Regions from separate parts of the Methylophilus sp. DMC18 genome, predicted to be linked through region 2. Evidence: predicted binding sites of a transcription regulator. Region 2 holds the regulator's gene; each other region holds the start of a gene.
The links. Region 2 encodes sigma-54, which starts transcription at its own class of promoters, with help from an activator protein. Its sites were predicted from a motif close to TGGCACNNTTCCTGCT; they were not measured.
Positions count from the first base shown of each region.

Region 1 (3,280 bases), on a different contig from region 2:
CAGCGCTTCTGGGTTGGCCAGGCGGACAATCTCCTCCTGCACGGCTTTCGCCTCGGCCTCGGTCTCCCGCGCAATCACAAAGGCATTCACGGCAAACTTGAGCTTGCGACCATGTTTCGCCGCTTCAGCCGACACCTCGTCAATTTGTGCTTTCAACACTTCAGGTGAACCGCCATTCATGAAATACCAGTCCGACACACGGGCCGCCATCTGCCTGGCCGCGGTCGAATTCCCGCCCTGGAAAATGGGTGGATGTGGCCGCTGAATCGGCGTTGGCTGGTAAGCCAATTGATTGATGCGGTAAAAATCGCCTTTAAAGGTCAACGATTCGCCCGACCACAAGCCCTTGAGCACGCGGATAAACTCTTCAGAGCGGCGATAGCGCTCGTCATGATCCAGCCAGGGCTCGCCCAAAGCGGTAAACTCGTCCTTGAACCAGCCACTGACCACATTCACCGCCCAGCGGCCACCGGAAAGGTGGTCGGCGGTAATGCCCAGCTTGGCCAACAGCGCAGGGGGCCAGACGCCGGGCAATACCGCGGCAATCACCTTGAGCTTCTGCGTCGCCTGCAACAGGGCCGAGGTCAGAATGACAGACTCATGTTGCCCATCCGCCTTGTAGCCGCCCAAAAAGCGGGTAGCGGTCAGCGCATAGTCAAAGCCAACGCGCTCGGCGATTTGCGCAAGCTGAATGTTGTACTCGGTGCTCCAGCCAGTTTGCTGGGCAATTTCGCTCACGACCTGGCCGCCACTCAGGTTGGAAACCCAGTAAGCAAATTGAATCGGTGATTGGCTCATCAGGCGCTCCCGTTTAGGCGTTAACCAAGACTGAAGCGTTTTCTGCCAGCTCACGGTGTTTAAGGAGCGGTAAGGCACGCTCAACAGCCAGCGCTACGCGCGCTTTCACCGCCTCACTCTTGATTTGATAATTTTCAAAATCCGCTTCAACGGCATATACGCCGATCGGCAACGTGACTGCCTGGAAGAAGCTAAACAAGGGACGCAGCTCATGATCAATGATCAAGGCATGGCGCTCAGTCCCGCCGGTTGCTGCCAGCAGCACGGGCACATCAATCAATGCTTCGAGATTGACCAGATCAAACAAATGCTTGAACAACCCTCCATAAGAGGCGCGATACACAGGCGTAGCCACCACCAGTAAATCGGCGGTTTCAATCGCCTGGATATCTTGCTGTACGTTGATTGGCAAAGCTTTGGGATCGTAGGAAGCGACCAAGCTGCCCGCAATTTCGCTTAATTCCACCACGTGCAGATCAATCGGGATTTGCTGTCCCAACTTCTGTGTGATCGCCTGCACCAGTGCAGCGGTTCTGGAAGGTAATTTATAGCTGCCGGAAACGGCAGTGACTTTTAATGGACGGCTCATCATGACTCCTGAAATAACAATGACGGAGGTCGTTGCTTACGATGCTTCGCAGACGACCTTGCTTGCCAGTAGTATTAGCAGCATCCATGCCAGGCAATAATATCTATATTTTTCAATGACTTAATATAAAACCTGATTTTTAAATGGTGTTAGATTCCAGCGCTAGTTGCTGATCAACTGCTGCAAAAGCAGCAGTTTTGCGCGATCACGCTGCAGTTCGCTCCCACCCCACCCTCCAGTGGCTGCTGCTTTTACAGCAGTCATTCAGCAGCAAACTGTTTCTATAGAGGCGGCAGCAGAGATGGATTTTTATATTTTCTTTTAAATTCAATGCCTTATTGATTGGCACACTAAATGCAACAGTGACTGAAGACGCATGGTGCCTGCTCGCCATGCCTTTATTGATCTCTTTTTGAATAAGGACTGACTATGACTGCACAAGCAAATAAGATTGCGCATTTGCCTGTAAACCTGCCGCGACAAGCGGCACATTTGATTAAAAGTGACGCAGAAGCCCTGACCGTCGCCAAACAAGTGGCCAGCGAAATTGCCAAAGAAGCCGCCCTGCGCGACCAGGAACGCCGATTGCCACGTAAAGAGCTAGACCTGTTTTCAAGCAGCGGACTGTGGGGCATTACCGTGCCAAAAGAATACGGTGGTGCCTTCGTCTCCAACAAAACCCTGGCAGAAGTGGTAGCCACCGTGGCCGAGGCGGACCCCAGTGTCGGGCAGATTCCACAGAATCATTTATATATGGTGGAAGGCTTGCGCCTAGATGGCTCAGACTTTCAGAAAAAATACTTTTTTGAGCTGGTGCTACAAGGGGTGCGGTTTGGCAATGCGTTCTCCGAGATTGGCACCAAGAGCGTCAATGACGTGAAAACCAAGCTCACGCCCACCAATAGCGGCTACTTTTTAAACGGCAAAAAATTCTATTCTTCAGGCGCATTGCTGGCGGACTGGGTGCCAGTGGTGGCAAAAGATGAACACGACAATACCGTGGTGGCGTTTGTCCCTGCTGGCGCAGAAGGCTTGACCATTATTGATGACTGGTCCAGCTTTGGCCAGCGCACCACGGCCAGCGGGACGACCATCCTGGAAAATATTTTTGTGCCCAGCGAATATGTGTTGCCGCACCACCTGGCGTTTGACCGCCCGACCACCATGGGGCCGATTGCGCAGATTATCCAGGCGGCGGTGGATACCGGCATCGCCCGCGCGGCGTTTAAAGATACCCTGCACTTTGTACGCAACTACACACGGCCATGGATAGATACCGATCTGGAGCACGGCTACGAAGATCCGCATACCATCAAGGATATCGGTGATTTGCAGATTCGCCTGCACGCCACCGAGGCCTTACTGGCACGCGCGGGTGAATACATAGACGAAGCGCAGCGTAACCCGAATGAAGACACCGTGGCCGAAGCCTCGATTGCGGTGGCAGAAGCCAAAGTGCTGAGTACCGAAACTGCCTTGCTGGCGGGTAGCAAGTTGTTTGAACTGGCCGGCACACGCTCAACCCTGGGCGAATACAACCTGGACCGCCACTGGCGCAATGCACGCACGCATACCCTGCACGATCCGGTGCGCTGGAAATACCATGCCGTCGGCAACTACAGCCTGAACAAGGTCAAACCGCCGCGCCATCCTTGGATTTAAACGGCAAGGCCATGAAAGCGCCATAAGCGTTGGCGCCTTCTGCAAGTCATGCAGCATAGATTGAAAAAACAGCCCGACATGATGTCGGGCTGTTTGCGTTGGCTCAGGCTGTTAACCGCGCTGAAGGCAACAGGTTTACCAGCGGTAAGTCGCCGTTAGCATGGCACGCCGAGGTTCCCCATAGTAGCAACTGCCAGAGGCGCAATTGGCGACATATTCTTTGTTGGTGAG
Region 1 is NZ_JBQUZE010000004.1:12,749-16,028, forward strand. Features, by position in the region: gene sfnG (dimethylsulfone monooxygenase SfnG) at 1-798, opposite strand, end outside; gene msuE (FMN reductase) at 812-1,387, opposite strand; gene ACT53G_RS10035 (SfnB family sulfur acquisition oxidoreductase) at 1,817-3,049, shown strand; gene ACT53G_RS10040 (TonB-dependent siderophore receptor) at 3,185-3,280, opposite strand, start outside.
Region 1: the regulator sigma-54 is predicted to act here: its motif matches at 1,464-1,479, upstream of msuE (FMN reductase).

Region 2 (3,280 bases):
AGCCGTTACGTGTGAAAGCAGGCTTTGACCCTACCGCGCCCGACTTGCACCTGGGTCATACCGTCCTCATTAATAAATTGCGCCAGTTGCAGGATCTGGGCCATCAGATTTTATTCCTGATCGGTGACTTTACCGGCATGATTGGTGACCCGACTGGCAAAAGCGCCACCCGTCCACCCTTAACCGTGGAGCAGGTCAAGGCCAACGCCGATACCTATGCCGCACAAGTCTTCAAGATTCTTGATCCTGCCAAAACCGAAATTGTCTTTAACTCCAACTGGTTAAGTGAACTTGGCGCGGCGGGGATGATTAAACTGGCTGCCAGCCATACCGTGGCCCGCATGCTGGAGCGCGATGACTTCTCCAAACGCTTCAAGGGTAATCAACCGATTGCGATTCACGAGTTTCTGTACCCGTTACTGCAAGGATATGATTCGGTCGCCCTGCAAGCGGATCTTGAGCTCGGTGGTACCGACCAGAAGTTTAACCTGCTCATGGGGCGTGAGTTGCAAAAGCAGGCCGGCCAGTCGCAGCAATGTGTGCTGATGATGCCGCTGCTGGAAGGGTTGGATGGCGTCAATAAAATGTCTAAATCACTCGGTAACTACATTGGCATTAGCGAGGCGCCAGAGACTATTTTTGCCAAGATCATGTCGATTTCAGATGAACTGATGTGGCGCTATATTGATTTGCTGTCTTTTGCGACGCTGGAAACCATTGCCGAATGGAAGGCGCAAGTCGCCAGCGGTGAAAATCCCCGCAATATCAAGGTCGGCTTTGCCCAAGAAATTGTGGCGCGTTTCCATGGTCAAGCCGCGGCTGAAAAAGCCTTGCAGGACTTCCAGACCCGTGCCAAAGGCGGCATCCCGGATGACGTGCCCGAAGTTGAAGTGACCATTGAAGGCGAGAGCATCGGCATTAGCCAATTGTTAAAACAGGCGGGCTTGGTTGAAAGCACCAGTGAAGCCATGCGCGCAGTGCAGCAAGGCGGCGTCAAGCTCGACAGCGTCAAGGTGGATGATAAGAATCTGCCTTTGACTAAAGGTGTGACAGTGATCGCCCAGGTGGGTAAACGTAAATTTGCCAAGATCACAATCAGGTGATTTGAGCTGAGAAACAAAAAAGGCCGCATCTGCGGCCTTTTTTGTTTAGAGCGTTTTGCGCAAGTTCGCGGGCGGAATATTCAGGGACTCGCGATATTTGGCTATGGTACGGCGGGCAACGACGATACCTTGTTGTGCCAGTGTGTCGGTGATCTGGTTGTCCGACAAAGGCTTTTTCGGGTTTTCTTCGGCCACCATTTGCTTGATCAAGGCGCGGATAGCGGTGGCAGAGCAGGAGCCGCCTGCATCTGTGGCCACCGAGCTGCCAAAGAAGTATTTGAGTTCATAGACGCCACGCGGTGTGAGCATATACTTATGTGTGGTGACGCGGGAAACTGTGCTTTCATGCAAGTCGAGTTCTTCGGCGATTTCACGCAGCACCAGTGGCCGCATGGCAATTTCACCATGTTCAAAGAAGTTGCGCTGGCGATCTACAATGGCTTGTGACACGCGCAAAATGGTCGAGAAGCGCTGCTGGATATTTTTAATCATCCACTTGGCTTCCTGCATCTGGCTTTGCAGGTATTGGCCTGAACTCTCGCGGTTGCGCTTGAGGATGTCCGCATACATCTGGTTGATGCGCAGTTTGGGGATCACGCCATCATTTAAGGAGGCGACCCAAATGCCCTTGATTTTTTTAACCACCACATCGTGCTGGATAAAGTGATCGTGACTAAAGCTGGAAAACTCGCTGCCGGGTCTGGGGTTTTGCTGGCGGATCAGGTGCTGCGCCGCCTTGAGTACCGCTTCATCGCAACCAAGCACCTTGCGCAGTTTGACAAAGTCTTTGTTGGCCAGCAGCGCCAGGTGGTCTTTGGCAATGGCAATGGCAGTTTGCAAGTGTGGCGTTTCTTGCGGCAAACGCGTCAGTTGCAAGAGCAGGCACTCGCGTAAATCGCGCGCACCAACGCCTACAGGGTCCAGATTCTGGATCAGCTTGAGGGCGGTTTCCAGTTCCAGCAGCTCGACCTCAAGTTCGAGCGGCAAGTGCTCTACAATCTCCTGCAGATCTTGCTCCAGATAGCCATCATCAGTGATGCTATCCAGTAGCAGTTTGACCAGGCTCATGTCTCGTTGCGACAAATGTGCCAGTTGTATCTGGTCAATCAGATGCTCGCGCAAACTGATGCTGGTGGTTTCCTGTCTGGAAAAGTCACTGTCTTCGTCTTCCTGATGATTGCGTCCGGCTTCGTCCCAGTTGCTGGTGCTGCCAAACTCTTCATAATCATCTTCAAACTCTGGCGGCGTGAATTCCTCGTTTAAATTGGGCAGGTCGCTCTCGCTCCCGCCCAGCTCATCGTGCAAGTCTTCACGCAGACTTTCTGCCGGTGCGGTGATCTCTTGCTGTGTTGCCATGTCAAACGAGCTGGCATCTGTCGGCTCAGCTTCTACAGTGGGGGGAGGCGGTGTGTTATCTTCAAACTCGCCTTCTTCACCGTCTGACATTTCCAGTAACGGGTTTTCCTGCAGGATGGTTTCCAGTTCCTGGTTCAGTTCCAGCGTGGAAAGTTGCAGCAAACGGATCGATTGCTGCAGCTGCGGCGTCAGCGCCAGATTTTGCGAAATACGTAATTGCAGGTTCTGTTTCATGACGGATTACAGCCTAAAATTCTTGCCCAGATACACTTCACGCACACCTTCGTTCTGAATGATTTCATCGGGCGTGCCTGCTGCAAACACAGCGCCTTCATTGACAATATAAGCGCGGTCACAGATATCCAGCGTTTCGCGCACATTGTGGTCGGTGATTAAAATACCAATATTCTGACTGCTCAGGTAGCGGATGATTTTCTGGATTTCGATCACCGCAATCGGATCAATCCCGGCGAACGGTTCATCCAGCAAAATAAATTTAGGGTCAGTGGCCAGGCAGCGCGCAATTTCAACGCGTCGACGTTCGCCACCAGACAAGCTGACGGCCTGACTGTTGCGGATGTGCTGGATATGCAATTGATCCAGCAAGGACTCAAGCCTCGCCTCACGCTGCTCTTCCGTATAGGGACGGGTTTCAAGAATGGCGAGGATGTTGTCGGTTACGCTGAGCTTGCGAAAAATGGATGCTTCTTGGGGCAGATAAGCCAGGCCCATGCGCGCGCGCTCATGCATGGGCGCGCGGCTCACGTCGGCGCCATTCAGCGTAATGTTGCCTTCATCCAGCGCAACCAACCCGACAATCA
Region 2 is NZ_JBQUZE010000007.1:5,935-9,214, reverse strand. Features, by position in the region: gene tyrS (tyrosine--tRNA ligase) at 1-1,103, shown strand, start outside; gene ACT53G_RS14080 (RNA polymerase factor sigma-54) at 1,149-2,693, opposite strand; gene lptB (LPS export ABC transporter ATP-binding protein) at 2,700-3,280, opposite strand, start outside.

Region 3 (3,280 bases), on a different contig from region 2:
TCGCCAGCAATTTTTCAGAGTAGATCTGTTGCCCCAACTCCACGGCCGGCACCAGCGTATCGTGCTTGAGGCGCTGGTTGGCCGCGATCGGCGAGGCCCGGTGCAGACAGGCATACATACTGGCGCCTATGCTGTAAATATCGCTCCAGGGGCCCAGATGTTTGCGGTCTATATATTGCTCAGGCGGGGCATAGCCCGGCGTGTAAGTGGGCGCCAGCGTCACCTCGGACAAAGCCTGGCGCGCCGAACCGAAGTCCAGCAGCACTGGCGAGCCATCCAGGCGGATATAGATATTGGCCGGTTTGATATCAAGGTGCAGCAATTTGCGTGAGTGCACCTCACGCAATCCATTGAGCAACTCAACGAACATGCGGATCAGAAAATTCTCGGGCACAGGCTGCGCTAACGCCATGATGTAGTCTTGCAGCGATTTGCCACGCTCATATTTCATGACCATATAGACGGTGCTGTTGGCGCGGAAGAAGTTTTTCACGCGCACGATGTTTTTGTGCTCGATATTGGCCAGCGCCAGACCTTCTTCAAAAAAGCACTTCATGCCATGTTTGTAGGCGGCTTCATTTTTGCCATTAGAGCGGATATGCGTGTCGCCCTCGCGCTCGGCTAAAGTCACCGGCATGTATTCCTTGATAGCAACCGTGGTTTTCTGCGCATCTTGCGCCAGATAGACGAAGCTGAACCCGCCCAGACTCAGCACCTTGGTAATGGTGTAGTCATGCAGCACAGTGCCTACCGGCAAGGCAAAATCGTATTTATGAGCGAGCTTCACTAGCGCTTTAACGTCACAATCATGGCTTTTATTAAGGGCATGGCATCAGCAGAGGTTGTGATTTGTTCTGCGCGCCGCCTTGTTTGTACCATTTTCGCATAACGATACCGCATTTGATACAATCAGTGAGTTTGCCAGGAGCCAGATGATGACGATAAAAAATTCCCCCGCTAGCCAACCGATGTTGAGCATGACCGGCTTTGCGGCCACCGAAAGCCGCTTTACTGGCGGGCTGCTGCTGATTGAGCTGCGGGCAGTCAACCACCGTTATCTTGAGCTCAATGTCAAAATCGATGACAACTTGCGCCAGTTTGAGGCGCAAGTACGTGAATTGCTGCAGTCCCGCCTGGGACGTGGCAAGGTGGAATGTCGCATCAATCTCAAAAGCGATGCCGCGGTGGCTAACCTGACGCTCAACCCTGAAATGGTCGGGCAGATCTCGCAAACCCTGGCCGCGTTACAGCAACATTTTCCGCAGGCGCAACCAGTCAATCTGGTTGAAGTGCTCAAGCTGCCCGGTGTTTGCCAAACGGAGAGCATCGATACCGAGGCCATGGCGCAGAGCCTGCTCAATGGCTTGTCGCAGGCCATTGATGAACTGATTGCCGCCCGCCAGCGCGAAGGTGAAAAACTCAAGCAAGTGCTGCTCGACCGTCTGCAAGGCGTCCGTGAGCAGATCAGCATCGTCAAACCGCTGTTACCTGCCCTGATCAGCCAATATCAGGATAAACTGACCACCAAACTGCGTGAAGCCATGCAGGCAGAGGATGACCGCGTACGTCAGGAAATCGTGCTCTATGCCCAACGGATTGATGTCGATGAAGAGCTGGCGCGGCTCAATGCCCACATTGTTGAAATGGACCGCATCCTCACGGCTGGCGGCACCATGGGCAAAAAGCTGGACTTTTTGATGCAGGAAATGAACCGGGAAGCCAACACACTAGGCTCCAAATCGGTGGCGATTGAAACGACACAAGTCTCTATGCAACTGAAAGTGTTGATCGAACAGATGCGTGAACAGATTCAGAATATTGAATAAGCCCTATTTAACACATGGTTTGCACCAAAACCGTGATTCGAGAGTGCACCATTTAGGTGCGCTTTCTTTCTGAAACCCGCTCATATAAAACATAAACTCATGATTTAAATGGGTTTTACAGGCTGGCACACGGCTTGCTCTTGTTTAAATGAATTTTACAAGTAAGGCAAAGGTCCAGCACGATGACGCAAACGGCCAAACAGTTTTTTGATGAAATGCAGGGCTATGGGGGCAATGTAAGGGCGATTTACCAGGCCTATAACCGCTGGTTGGCGAATGTGCCTACCCAGCAACTGGCGGCCAAACGCGCAGAAGCGGAAGTCCTGTTCCGCCGCGTCGGCATCACGTTTAACGTGTATGGTGAAGAAGATGGTGCCGAGCGCCTGATTCCGTTTGATGTGATTCCACGCATGATTTCGGCCAGTGAATGGGCGCATTTGTCCAAAGGTGCCGTCCAGCGCGTACGCGCCCTCAATATGTTTCTGCATGATATTTATCATGATCAGGAAATCATCAAGGCCGGCATTGTCCCGCACAGCATCCTGACCAATTCGCAATACCGCCCGGAAATGGTGGGTGTGACTGTACCTAACCAGGTGTATGCGCATGTGGCAGGGATAGACCTGGTCCGCACCAGCGAGTCACAGTTTTACGTGCTTGAAGACAACCTGCGTACCCCTTCCGGCGTGTCTTACATGCTCGAAGACCGCAAGATGATGATGCGGCTGTTCCCGGATTTGTTTAAAAAATACCCGATTGCCCCTGTGGAACATTACCCCAGTGTACTGCTGAACAACCTGCGCTCGGTCGCCCAGACCGGCGTCACTGACCCGACCGTGGTATTGCTCTCACCCGGCGCTTACAACAGCGCTTACTTTGAACACGCCTTCCTCGCCCAGCAAATGGGCATAGAACTGGTGGAAGGCCAGGATTTGTTTGTCCGTAATAACGCCGTCTATATGCGCACCACGCAAGGCCCGCAAAGGGTGGACGTGATCTACCGCCGCATTGACGACGACTTCCTCGACCCTCTGGTGTTCAAGCCCGATTCCCTGTTGGGCGTGCCAGGTCTGCTCTCCGTTTACCGCAATGGTGGCGTCACATTGGCCAACGCTGTAGGCACCGGCGTGGCCGATGACAAGGCGACGTATATTTACGTGCCGGAGATGATCAAGTTCTACTTGGGTGAATCCCCCATCTTGCAGAACGTGCCTACGTATCAACTCAGCAAGGAAGATGATCTGGCCTATGTGCTGGATCATCTGCCCGAGCTGGTCGTCAAGGAAGTGCAGGGCTCAGGCGGCTACGGCATGCTGGTGGGCCCCACAGCCAGCAAGCAGGAAATTGAAGAATTCCGTTTACGCATTGTCTCCAAACCCGCTAACTACATCGCGCAGCCGACGCTGGCACTGTCAACCTGCCCGACGCTGGTCGACCAGGGCATTGCGCCGCGT
Region 3 is NZ_JBQUZE010000004.1:179,070-182,349, reverse strand. Features, by position in the region: gene ACT53G_RS10815 (serine/threonine protein kinase) at 1-787, opposite strand, end outside; gene ACT53G_RS10810 (YicC/YloC family endoribonuclease) at 933-1,826, shown strand; gene ACT53G_RS10805 (circularly permuted type 2 ATP-grasp protein) at 2,009-3,280, shown strand, end outside.
Region 3: the regulator sigma-54 is predicted to act here: its motif matches at 1,950-1,965, upstream of ACT53G_RS10805 (circularly permuted type 2 ATP-grasp protein).